4 regions of the Vibrio sp. THAF64 genome follow, and region 1 is predicted to be linked to each of the others. Evidence: predicted binding sites of a transcription regulator. Region 1 holds the regulator's gene; each other region holds the start of a gene.
The links. The regulator PurR, encoded in region 1, represses purine synthesis genes. The targets are predictions, from matches to a motif close to TNANGNAAACGTTTNCNTNA.
Positions count from the first base shown of each region.

Region 2: folD (bifunctional methylenetetrahydrofolate dehydrogenase/methenyltetrahydrofolate cyclohydrolase FolD) is a predicted target of PurR. The motif match lies at 1,885-1,904, and genes of this name have one in related genera.
Region 3: purE (5-(carboxyamino)imidazole ribonucleotide mutase) is a predicted target of PurR. The motif match lies at 1,466-1,485, and genes of this name have one in related genera.
Region 4: FIU99_RS10570 (inosine/guanosine kinase) is a predicted target of PurR. The motif match lies at 1,233-1,252, and genes of this name have one in related genera.

Region 1 is NZ_CP045355.1:2,426,727-2,429,871, forward strand. It holds gene torD (molecular chaperone TorD) at 11-658, shown strand; gene purR (HTH-type transcriptional repressor PurR) at 875-1,882, shown strand; cyclic di-GMP riboswitch class I at 2,028-2,114, shown strand; gene FIU99_RS11095 (TfoX/Sxy family DNA transformation protein) at 2,301-2,894, shown strand; gene FIU99_RS11100 (TVP38/TMEM64 family protein) at 3,034-3,145, shown strand, end outside.
Region 2 is NZ_CP045355.1:1,017,205-1,020,349, forward strand. It holds gene FIU99_RS04665 (YbaB/EbfC family nucleoid-associated protein) at 1-290, shown strand, start outside; gene recR (recombination mediator RecR) at 307-906, shown strand; gene folD (bifunctional methylenetetrahydrofolate dehydrogenase/methenyltetrahydrofolate cyclohydrolase FolD) at 954-1,817, opposite strand; tRNA gene FIU99_RS04680 (tRNA-Arg) at 2,019-2,095, shown strand; gene FIU99_RS04685 (DUF2913 family protein) at 2,297-2,905, shown strand.
Region 3 is NZ_CP045355.1:58,624-61,768, reverse strand. It holds gene hemF (oxygen-dependent coproporphyrinogen oxidase) at 1-780, opposite strand, end outside; gene FIU99_RS00275 (L-threonylcarbamoyladenylate synthase) at 802-1,359, opposite strand; gene purE (5-(carboxyamino)imidazole ribonucleotide mutase) at 1,556-2,041, shown strand; gene FIU99_RS00265 (5-(carboxyamino)imidazole ribonucleotide synthase) at 2,046-3,145, shown strand, end outside.
Region 4 is NZ_CP045355.1:2,312,161-2,315,305, forward strand. It holds gene FIU99_RS10570 (inosine/guanosine kinase) at 1-1,156, opposite strand, end outside; gene FIU99_RS10575 (hypothetical protein) at 1,399-1,668, opposite strand; gene mnmA (tRNA 2-thiouridine(34) synthase MnmA) at 1,863-2,984, shown strand; gene hflD (high frequency lysogenization protein HflD) at 3,013-3,145, shown strand, end outside.

The DNA.
Region 1 (3,145 bases):
GTCTGAACTAATGCAAGAAATCAAAGCATTCAACGAAAAACGTGCCGAAATATACTGGTGGCTGTCGAGCCTTTATGCCAAAGAGCTCACAGAAGATAACCTTCAGCAGTATCACTCAGCAGAGATCCGATCTTTCTTGACCGGACTTGGTGAAAACTCCCACCTTAAGCCAGCAATAGAGCGCGTAATTGACGCATTAAATCGACTGATGGATCGCGATGATGCACAACTGGAACTCGCCGCTGATTTCTGCGATTTGTTTCTAAAGTCAGATAAGGATTCCGCACTGCCTTACGCGTCAATGTACATTGGCAAGTCTGGCCTGCTCAATGATCAGCCTGCTACTGATATGGAAAAGCTGATGGCAGAGCATGGCATCGAGGTCGAAAAGGGTCTTAATGAACCAGCTGACCATATCGCTATTGAGCTCGATTTCCTTGGCAATCTGATCATCCGTTCTAATGAGTTAGAGCAAGACCGACATATGGAAGAAGCGTTTTCAGAGCAAGAGCAATTTATCCAGCAACAGCTCCTCAGCTGGATTCCACAATTTAGTAAAAAGTGTCAGGCGTTAGATGAGTTTGGATTTTATTCTGCAGTTTCATTGCTGTTGATCGCCTTTCTTGAGTTGGATTGTGCCTATCTGAAAGGCGAGTAACCATATAGTAATTGTGTGATACATAACTTATCACTGTTACGTTTTTTATTTGCTCTTCTGTTGTTTGCGGTCTAAAATCGTGACCGCAAACGATAAAAACGAATGAACTAGAGACAAACCGCTGAATACAGCGGTTTTTGTGTTTCTGATACTTTCTGCCAAATTATTCTACAATCTGAATATGCTTCCTGGCAGTCATCGACAGGACAGAACCTTATGGCCACTATAAAAGACGTGGCACGCTTAGCTGGCGTGTCTACTACAACCGTTTCTCACGTAATTAACAAAACTCGCTTTGTTGCTGAAGCGACTCAGGAAAAGGTAATGGAAGCCGTTACCGAACTGAATTACGCCCCCAGTGCTGTTGCCCGTAGCTTAAAGTGCAACAGTACACGCACCATTGGTATGCTTGTTACTCAATCTACCAATCTGTTCTTTTCTGAAGTCATCGATGGTGTTGAGAGCTACTGTTATCGTCAAGGCTACACTTTGATCTTGTGTAACACTGGTGGTATTTACGAAAAGCAACGCGACTACATTCGCATGCTGGCAGAAAAGCGTGTCGATGGCATTTTGGTTATGTGTTCTGACCTGACTGAAGAACTGAGCGAAATGCTGGACCGCCATAAAGACATCCCAAAAGTAGTTATGGACTGGGGCCCTGAGAGTTCTCAAGCCGATAAGATCATTGATAACTCAGAAGAAGGTGGCTACCTCGCGACGAAATACCTTATCGATAACGGTCACAAAGACATTGCTTGCTTAAGCGGACACTTTGAAAAGGCAGCTTGTCAGGAACGCATCCTAGGATTCCGTCGTGCAATGGATGAAGCGAATCTAACCGTGAAAGAAGATTGGATTCTTGAAGGTAACTTCGAATGTGATACTGCGGTATTAGCGGCAGACAAAATTGTCGCCATGGACGACAAGCCAACCGCAGTATTCTGCTTCAACGATACTATGGCACTTGGCTTAATGAGTCGTCTACAGCAGAAAGGTATTCGCGTACCTGAAGATATTTCTGTGATTGGTTACGATAACATTGAGCTTGCAGAGTACTTCTCACCACCGCTAACAACGGTTCACCAACCTAAACGTCGTGTTGGTAAAAACGCGTTTGAAATCCTTCTAGAGCGTATCAAGGACAAAGAACACGAAAAGCGTGTATTCGAAATGCACCCTGAAATTGTCGTGCGTGATACGGTGTACAACTTAAACAAATAGCATGCTCAATAGTCCGACTAATAACTCAATCTATTAGTCGGACATATCATTTTCACGCAATTTCCTTGAACCAAGATCACATTTGATCAATAGAGATGTGATACTTACCTCAAATTTTATTTATCCTTAAAATGTTCGACTAATGCCACGAACAGGGCAAACCACTTCGAAAGAGTGGGACGCAAAGCTTCCGGCCTGACTCAGGAGACTGAAAGGTAGCGGGGTTGCCGATGGGCAAAAATGCAAACGATCCGTATCGTTTAAAACAGTACACTGTAATTGTTATCTAGAGCTAAGTAACTAACGTGTGAGTTTTATTTCGGTATGACACCTTACTGACACTTTATCTGCATTATTTTGCTATTCTCTCGGACCTGAATTTGGTGGCGTATAATAATATACACCGAGATAACACAGCATGGATAAACCAATACTTAAAGACTCGATGCGGCTTTTTGATCAGCTTGGTCGTATAAAATCGCGTTCGATGTTCGGCGGATTCGGAATCTTCGCAGACGACACAATGTTCGCATTGGTGGTCAACGATAAGCTTCACATCCGCGCGGATGACAAACTGGCTAGTCAATTCAAATCTGAAGGCTTAGAACCCTACGTTTATAAAAAACGAGGTTTTCCGGTCGTTACCAAATATTTCGCTTTAACTGACGATGTGGCTTCCTGCCCAACTCGTGCTCTCGCCCTCGCACAAAGTGCATTGGCGATAGCTAAGAAAGAGAAAACGTCGCAGGCTAAAACACGACCAAATCGCCTCAAAGACCTACCGAACCTCCGTCTGGCAACAGAACGAATGCTAAAGAAAGCAGGTATCGATAGCGTTGAAAACCTTGAAGAGGCAGGTTCAGTAGAAGCGTTTAGGGCCATTCAGGCAACGCACTCTGCTGAGGTCTCTCTTGAATTGCTATGGGCGCTTGAAGGGGCGATTAACGGAAAACACTGGTCAGTGATTCCACCAGAGCGACGACAAGAGCTGGTCAACAAACTGAACAACTGATCGACAAAATTGATGAAAAGCCAACCACTCAGGTTGGCTTTTTTATTGTTTGTGAAATTTAATCTTTGCCAAACGGTTCTTATTTGTTAACAATTTTTATTGAGTCGAAAGCCTGAGACTCGAAACAGAGGAAGTCGTTATGAATAAGAAACTTGTGTTGGGTGTCCTGCTGGTTGGCCTGATCGTTTTTCTCGGTATTAACTTTGGTCAATACCTCACCTTAGAAAACGCGAAAGCCCAACAAATAGCGC
Region 2 (3,145 bases), 1.4 Mb from region 1:
CCCAGCAAATGCAAGAGCGTATGCAAAAGCTTCAAGAAGAAATTGCAAATATGGAAGTGACAGGTGAGTCTGGTGCTGGTCTAGTAAAAGTCACTATCACGGGTAGCCACAGTGTGCGTCGCGTTGAGATTGATGAAAGTCTGATGGAAGACGACAAAGAAATGCTAGAAGACCTTATCGCTGCTGCTTTCAACGACGCTGCTCGTCGTGTTGAAGAAACTCAGAAAGAAAAAATGGCTGGCGTGACTGGAGGTATGCAACTACCACCAGGCATGAAAATGCCTTTCTAATCGATAGGGTTAGTTAATGCGCACCAGTCATATGCTGGAGCAATTGATGGAGGCCTTACGTTGTCTGCCTGGGGTTGGCCCCAAGTCAGCTCAGCGTATGGCCTTTCATTTGTTACAGCGCGATAGAAAGGGTGGTTTGCAGCTAGCGGATGCGCTAAGCCAAGCAATGACGGAAATCGGCCACTGCAATGAATGTCGCACTTTTACCGAAGAAGAAACATGTCATATTTGTACCAATCCTAAACGTCAGGAAAATGGTCAAATTTGTGTGGTTGAAAGCCCAGCTGATATAGCTGCAGTGGAATCTACAGGTCAGTTCTCTGGCCGTTATTTTGTTCTTATGGGCCATTTGTCACCACTTGACGGAATTGGTCCGAGTGACATAGGCCTTGATGTGCTCGATTACCGCTTACGCCGAGGGGATGTATCTGAGGTTATTCTCGCAACTAACCCAACGGTCGAAGGGGAAGCAACGGCTCACTATATCGCTGAATTGTGTAAGGAACATCAGGTTCAGGCGAGCAGAATTGCTCATGGTGTCCCTGTTGGTGGTGAATTGGAGCTAGTGGACGGAACAACGCTTTCACATTCCCTATTAGGCCGACAAAAGCTGTGATTCATATCGGATGATTGAAAAAGCCACTCTTGCGAGTGGCTTTTTTGTTATTTCTTTTTAGTGTGAAACTGCTCACAAGCCAACATAGTGTTCTCAATCAAGCTGGCCACTGTCATTGGCCCAACGCCACCAGGAACGGGAGTAATAAAGCTCGCGCTTTCCTTTGCGTTTTTGTAATCGACGTCACCTACTAATTTGCCAGATTCTAAGCGGTTGATACCGACATCGACTACCACGGCGCCTTCTTTGATCCAATTACCTGGAATAAAGTTAGGTTTACCCACAGCCACTACCACCAAGTCTGCTTGACGAACATGGCTTTCTAGATCTTTGGTGAATCGGTGGCAAGTGGTCGTTGTACAGCCAGCTAGCAGAAGTTCAAGCGTCATAGGGCGGCCAACAATATTGGAAGCACCAACAACAACAGCATGCATACCGCGAAGATTAATATTGTAGCGGTCAAGTAACGTGATGATGCCTTTTGGTGTGCATGAACGAAGCTTAGGAATGCGCTGAGCAAGACGACCAACGTTATAAGGGTGGAAACCATCAACGTCTTTTTCTGGGTGAATACGCTCTAAAACATGTGTTGCATCGATACCAGCGGGTAATGGCAGCTGGACCAGAATGCCATCAATTTCTTCGTCAGCATTCAACTCATCGATTAGAGACAGCAACTCTTCTTCTGATGTTGAAGCGGAAAGATCAAATGATTTTGATACGAATCCTACTTCTTCACACGCGCGGCGCTTGCTTCCAACGTACACTTGCGACGCTGGATCTTCACCGACCAGCACAACAGCCAGGCCAGGCGCTCTTAAGCCCGCATTAACCCGAGCTTTTACACGAGCGGCAACTTCCGATCGAACGGTTTGAGAAATAAGTGTTCCATCAATATTTTGAGCAGTCATGGCGTTCCTTTAAATAGAATGGCTATTTAGTTGCTGCGCATTGTCGCAAAAAATTTGACGAACATCTATAAGCAAACGTTTGCTTTGGGGTGTTTTTAATCAAAATGAAGTTCGGTGACCTTTTTTTAGTCATTCAGATCAGAATGTTAAGAAAAGACCTTGTTTTAAGGACTCGAACTCGTATAATCCTTTTCCTGTAGCGCGCCCTTAGCTCAGTTGGATAGAGCACGTGCCTTCTAAGCATGTGGTCGCAGGTTCGAATCCTGCAGGGCGTGCCATTTATTTAGAAACCCTGATAGCTTAAAGGCTGTCAGGGTTTTGTCGTTTCGTAGAAGGATGAAAATTGGGTTGTAACCATTGCGTGATGATTGCACTAAATTCGACCTGTACATAAGCTGAGCTTTTCTGTAGCATAGCGTTCCTTCTCAAAGTACCTAAATTGATTAAAGCTTGAACAGGGCACCATACGTTCAGACAACATGCGCAGTATCCATACTAAAATTAAACCCGAGTTTGAGCCTCTCCTGTCTGAGCTAGCATTGCATGCATTGCTTCATCTGCACACCAATCATTCTGCACATGCCTTAGGCCGAAAATCGCGCTCGGACATTAACGACATTCTTTCTGCTTGGCTGAACAAAGCGGCTAATAGCAAGAAATATAAGCCTTTTAAGAAGAAAGTTCGTTCTCTGGTTAGCCACGCTCGATCTCAGCATCTGGATATGGAATCAATGCTAGGCAATCTGTTCTCGCCCATTCATGGCGATGAATTGCCGCATCTAGATAGCTTTTTACTGCTGATTAACATGCTGGAGAAAGAGCTTAATACGACGGTATTGGTGTCTAGTGCAGAGGAGGTGGACTTAGCCTTTAATCCTAAAGGTTGCCTATTGTGTGTGCTGTCACCGGATTTGAATACGCATTTTGACAATCGTAATCGTCTATCTGCTGATATTTCAATGCTATTTCGTGGCACTCGTGGCGAAAAGCATGCCATTCTTCGAACCATTTACACTTCTGCAATTTTTGAACATAAAGTTGATTACGAAGATGATAACTTTGTGCGTATTAGCTTAGGCTTGAAATAATTAATTGCTTCCCACCTGTTCGAGCCTAAAATTCGATTGTTGTTATTTGATTCGAGTTTCGCGAATTTTAGCCGCAATTTAACTACAAAGTTTGCACTGGAGCCAATTGTTTACACTTTTTAAAACTCAAAAAAACTAGCCTAAGCTCTCAAATTTTTCAGATTGTCATAAAAATTTAATCTTGGTGTGTATTGAGAAAAGTCTTCGAATTCATCATATTGTAATTAAGATGTAATAAAA
Region 3 (3,145 bases), 1.2 Mb from region 1:
GCCAAACAGCGTTCCGCGGTCATAAACCAAGTTAAACTCAACATAGCGACCACGACGATAGAGCTGGAACTGACGCTCTCGCTCACCGTATTCGGTTGCTTTGCGACGCTCGACAATTGGCAGGTAGGCTTGGCAATACCCTTCACCAACGGCTTTGATGTAATCAAAACACTTATCAAACTCCCAATGATTCAAATCGTCAAAGAACAAACCGCCAACACCACGTGTTTCATCACGATGAGGTAGGTAGAAATATTTGTCACACCACGCTTTATGCTCTGGATACACTTCACTGCCGAACGGTGCACACACCTCTTTAGCAGTGTTATGCCAATATTGGGCGTCTTCTTCAAACGGATAGAAAGGTGTCAGGTCAAAGCCACCACCAAACCACCAGATAGGCGCTTCACCATCTTTCTCTGCAATAAAGAAACGCACATTGGCGTGGGATGTGGGGATATAAGGGTTTTTCGGGTGCATGACCAAGGACACGCCCATCGCTTCAAATCGACGGCCTGCAAGTTCAGGGCGATGTGCCGTAGCCGACGCTGGCATTTCTTTTCCCTGTACGTGCGAAAAGTTCACACCACCTTGCTCAAATACAGCCCCCTCTTTCATCACTCGAGTGCGGCCACCACCACCTAAACGTTCACCAGGCTCACGACTCCACGCATCTTCTATAAACTCAGCATGGCCGTCGGCCTGTTCAAGTTGCTGACAAATGGAATCCTGTAGCTCCATCAGGAACTGTTTCACTGCTTGCTTGTCGATGGCTGACATGTTTCTACTTCCTTTGCAGGGTTAACCCTGTCTTAATACCTTGGATGTTTTTGCGTCGCGAATTTCACTTGGCTTGTCTCGCCCACCCGTGTCTCCCGCCAGAATTGCGACTAAGCGATCACCGAGTTGCTGTTCAACTTCTGCGGTCGTCATACAAGGGGGTTCACCGGTCAAATTTGCGCTGGTAGAGGTTAACGGCTTTCCAAGCGCATTACACATCTTTTGTACCAAAGGATGATCAGTCACACGCACCGCAATCGAGTCAAACTGGCCTGAAACCCAATCCGACACTTTGTCGCTGCACGGCATAATCCAAGTAACGGGGCCAGGCCAAGTCTGATGGACTTTCTGTAGCTGCTCATCCGTCAGCTGAGACTCATCAATGTACGGCAGCAATTGTTCATAGCTAGCAGCGATCAGGATCAGACCTTTTTCCACTGGCCTTTGTTTCAGTTCTAATAGTTTCTGAATCGCTTCAGGGTTGTCAGGATCGCAACCGACACCAAATACACCCTCCGTCGGGTACGCAATCACTTCACCGTTTTTCAGAGCCAACAGAGCCTGCTCAAAATTATCCACTGATTCTTTCCTGTCTGATGTACTGTCTAATCACTAAGTTTACAAATAATCATTGGTAGTGACTAAAGCTATTTATTTATAAATTGTGTCAATCTGGATTTAAACTTCGCGCAAACGTTTGCTTGATAGTAAAATCCCCGTATAATGCGCTCAAATTTATCTGCTCATCAATAGAGTTGCATTAAAGGAGTTTAAGATGAAAGTCGGTATCATCATGGGTTCTAAATCTGACTGGCCAACCATGAAACTAGCAGCAGAAATGCTGGATCAGTTTGGCGTCGAATATGAAACAAAAGTGGTGTCAGCTCACCGTACTCCGCAGCTTCTTGCTGATTATGCCAACAGCGCTAAAGAGCGCGGCCTGAAAGTCATCATTGCCGGTGCTGGTGGCGCTGCTCATTTACCAGGCATGGCGGCCGCTTTCACTAGCTTACCTGTTCTCGGTGTCCCTGTTCAATCGCGTGCACTAAAAGGGATGGACTCTCTACTATCAATTGTTCAAATGCCAAAAGGTATCGCGGTAGGCACATTGGCCATTGGCGAAGCAGGTGCGGCGAATGCGGGCATTCTCGCGGCTCAGATCATCGGCACACATGATGACGCCGTGATGGAGAAAGTCGAAGCATTTCGCAACCAGCAAACTGAAACCGTGTTAGCGAATCCAAACCCGGCAGAGGACTAATCCCATGCAAGTGTTAGTGCTTGGAGCGGGACAGCTGGCACGCATGATGTCACTGGCTGGAGCTCCTCTGAACATCGATATTATCGCGTATGATGTTGCGAGCGAGAATATCGTCCATCCATTGACTCAGTCGCTACTGGGAAAAGGGTTGGACAATGCGATTGAGCAAGCAGATGTGATTACCGCCGAGTTCGAGCATATCCCACATGATATTCTTGATGTTTGCCAAGCAAGCGGAAAGCTCTTCCCCTCTGCCAACGCCATCAAAGCTGGCGGTGACCGACGAATCGAAAAAGCATTGCTGGACAGGGCTAAGGTCCACAACGCCAAATACCATGTAATCCAAACACGCGAAGACTTTGCTCACGCTATAGAGTATGTCGGTATCCCAATGGTACTAAAGAGTGCCTTAGGTGGTTATGACGGCAAAGGCCAGTGGCGACTCAAAGACCCAATGCAAATAGACGCAGTATGGGCTGAGATGGAAGCGTGTATTGGCGCCACCGAAACACAAGCGATTGTTGCGGAGGAGTTTGTTCCTTTTCAACGTGAAGTGTCACTTGTCGGTGCACGCGGTAAAAATGGCGAAGTCGCGGTCTACCCACTTGCAGAAAACGTCCACACCAACGGGGTACTGAGCGTCTCAACAGCCATAGCCGATACTGAGTTGCAACAACAGGCACAAGAGATGTTCACTGCGGTAGCTAACGAGCTCAACTATGTAGGCGTTCTGGCCCTCGAGTTCTTTGATTTGAATGGCACCTTATTGGTCAACGAAATCGCACCTCGTGTCCATAATTCTGGCCACTGGACACAACAAGGCGCAGAAACCTGTCAGTTTGAGAATCACTTACGAGCAGTGTGTGGCATGCCACTGGGTAGCACCAAGCTGATCCGCGAAACGTCGATGATCAATATCCTCGGTGAAGATACCCTGCCAGAAAGCGTACTCGCTATGCCGGGATGTCACGTTCACTGGTATGGGAAAGACAAACGCGCAGGACGTAAGATGGGCCACATTAACGTGTGTGGTGATTACAGTGGTGAACTGCAACGTCAATTATCTGCTCTGGCAGAAGTCTTAGACGCGGATGCTTTCGCGGC
Region 4 (3,145 bases), 110 kb from region 1:
GGGCATGCTTACTCGAATTAGGCACATTTTCTTTATGGTATTTATTCGCTGCCATATCATGTAACAGCGCAGATAATGCGGCATCGCCAGCACCATTGGTGTTTTTAATTTTTTCCGGCCCGCCCATGTACGGAGATATATGTGAATACACCTTAATTGGGTTGTCACACGCCCATTTTGCAGCAGGGCGGCTGAACTCATATCGGTTAAATTCAGCAATACTACCAGGGAGTAATGGCAGAGAAGTCTGACGTTTAGCCGCTTCTTCCGTATAACCCGCCATAAATAAACCTACAGGGCCTGCGGTACAAAGCACCAAGTCCACCCATTCAAGCGTTTTATCTGATGCGGCTAGTGGATCAGATTCGCCCGTTAGCGCTTCTGCTTCATCTTCATTCATTGCAACAACACTAACGTGGTCACGTAAAAAGTTTTGCCAAAATACTGGATCATCTTGAATAACGAATTTCGTTCCAAGTGTAAGTACAACAGGAACGTTATATTTCTTCGCATATTCGATCGCTTTCATCGTAGCATCTGGCATTGGGTCACCTTCTTTACAACGAACCAAATAAGCCGTGAGCACTAAAGCAGAAGCATTTTCAAAAATATGTTCCGGAATACTATTTGGGTGAAGCTGGTTCATCTGACCTTCACTGATGGCAAACGTACGCTCACCATCATCAGAGATCAAAGCAAAACAGCGGCCAATTGCACCATCAACACCTTGTAAATAATTAAGATCCATTCGACTGGAAGTGTTGCACAAATAGCGGAAACCATAGCTACCGATCTTAATATCCTGACTCATCACACCCAAAAGTGTTGAGCGGTCATCAGCTAGAACAGAATAGTTATGAAGAGTGTTACCAATCGTGCCACCAGCGTATTCATTGGTAATCAGTCCATTTTCCTTTAGCTCATTATAGAGCGCTTCCGCAGTCACATCGTCAATAACCAGTGAGTGACCTTTACTCAATTGATACTTCTCAATGAGTTCCGAACTTACCTTCGCTTCGATATCCACCAAAGTTTGGTCAATACCGATAATGTGCGTGCTGGACATTTTCTTGCTTTCTTGAGATTGACTCACTAAAGGGTCACGCGCATGGACGGGAAAATAGTGCTTGGACTTTCGTTGGCCTGGAAACTTCATAACAAAATATTCTGAGTAAGGGGTCAAAGGATGCCGGATTCTACCGCGCACTACCTGACGCGGCAATAACCGGAATTATAGCAAACGATTGCGATAAAAATTAAATTCTACCTATCGAGAGGTAATAAATAAGAAGTGTTAAAGAGAAGGAAGATCTTAAGCAATTAACGCGAAGAGTTTCTCTGCACCATACCCATTAATAACAAAAGCCAACTGACTACCAGTTGGCGCATGATGACAACTTATTCGCCTTCCATAAAACTAATGTCCGGCAAGCGGTCAAGGTGCTCGGAGTAACGTTTGAGATTAAACTCACCTTCGTTTTTCATTACGTCGAAGATCTCAATAGAGACAGCACAAGCCATCATTGCAACAGCCTCGTCTCGCGGTGTTCCTGTCATCATCAAACGCATCAAAGTTTCTTTCACTTTGAGCGGTTCACCATCTTCCAACTGATTCTCAACAATTTCAATCAGCTCTGCTTCCGCCATGAATTGACTGTCATCACTCATGTTTTTGTACCTTGTCTAACTTGAATTTTGCCAACTATGCCACATATAGCCTGTCTATAGTGAAAATTCGCAGATTAAGATAGTGAACGAGTAAAATTGCGGCAAATTTGAAGTGTGAGTTCGATCTCGGATCTGTCACCTCGAAACGCTTTCTGTTAAGATCTGCCTCCAGTTAAATTGTGTGGTGTTTAGTAATGTCTGAGAACTGTACTGACAACAGTAAAAAGAAAGTTATCGTCGGCATGTCTGGCGGTGTGGACTCATCCGTTTCCGCGTATCTCCTAAAGCAACAGGGCTATCAGGTCGAAGGTCTGTTCATGAAGAACTGGGAAGAAGACGATAACGAAGAATACTGTACAGCTGCAGAAGACTTGGCCGATGCACAAGCGGTTTGTGACAAGCTGGGAATACACCTTCACACCATTAATTTTGCTGCCGAATACTGGGACAACGTGTTTGAGTATTTTCTGGCGGAATACAAAGCGGGTCGCACACCGAACCCAGACATCCTTTGTAACAAAGAAATCAAGTTCAAAGCTTTCCTTGAGTTTGCAGATGAAGTATTAGATGCAGATTACATTGCAATGGGTCATTACGTTCGACGTACTTTCCCTGATAACGGTGAGAAGCCTCAAATGCTGCGTGGCCTAGATAGCAACAAAGATCAAAGCTACTTTCTGTATACACTGAGCAGTGATCAGATAGCTCGCAGCCTGTTCCCTGTGGGGGAACTAGAAAAACCTGAAGTACGCCGAATCGCCGAAGAGCAGGACCTTATTACCGCGAAGAAAAAAGACTCGACAGGTATATGCTTCATCGGTGAACGCAAGTTTACCGACTTCCTATCTCGTTATTTGCCAGCTCAGCCGGGCAAAATTGAGACACCTGAAGGCAAAGTAATCGGTGAACACCAAGGTTTGATGTATCACACATTGGGTCAGCGTAAAGGTCTGCATATCGGCGGTCAGAAAGGCGGCGGTGGTAATGAAGACCCGTGGTACGTGGCAGACAAAGATCTTAAACGTAACGTACTAATTGCGGTACAAGGTGCTGAACACCCATTGTTAAAATCCCAGGGACTCATTGCTTCTCAGCTTCATTGGGTTGATCGAGAGATAATTAAGGCACCGCTTCAATGCAGTGTGAAAACACGTTACCGTCAAACGGATATCCCTTGTACCATTATCCCAATTGATGACGAAAATATTAAGGTCATTTTCGACGACCCTCAGGTAGCCGTAACCCCTGGCCAATCTGCGGTATTTTATAAAGATGATGTTTGCCTTGGTGGCGGCATCATTGAAAAACGTATTTAATTCAATGTATTTTCAGGAGTAATACTACGTGGCTAACGCTCTTTACGACCGCACCATCGCATTTGCAGGAATTTGCCAAGCTGTCGCTCTGGTTCAACAGGTCGCGAAAAACGGTCACTGTGACTCTGACGCATTTGAAACTTCGCTCAAAGCTATCTTAA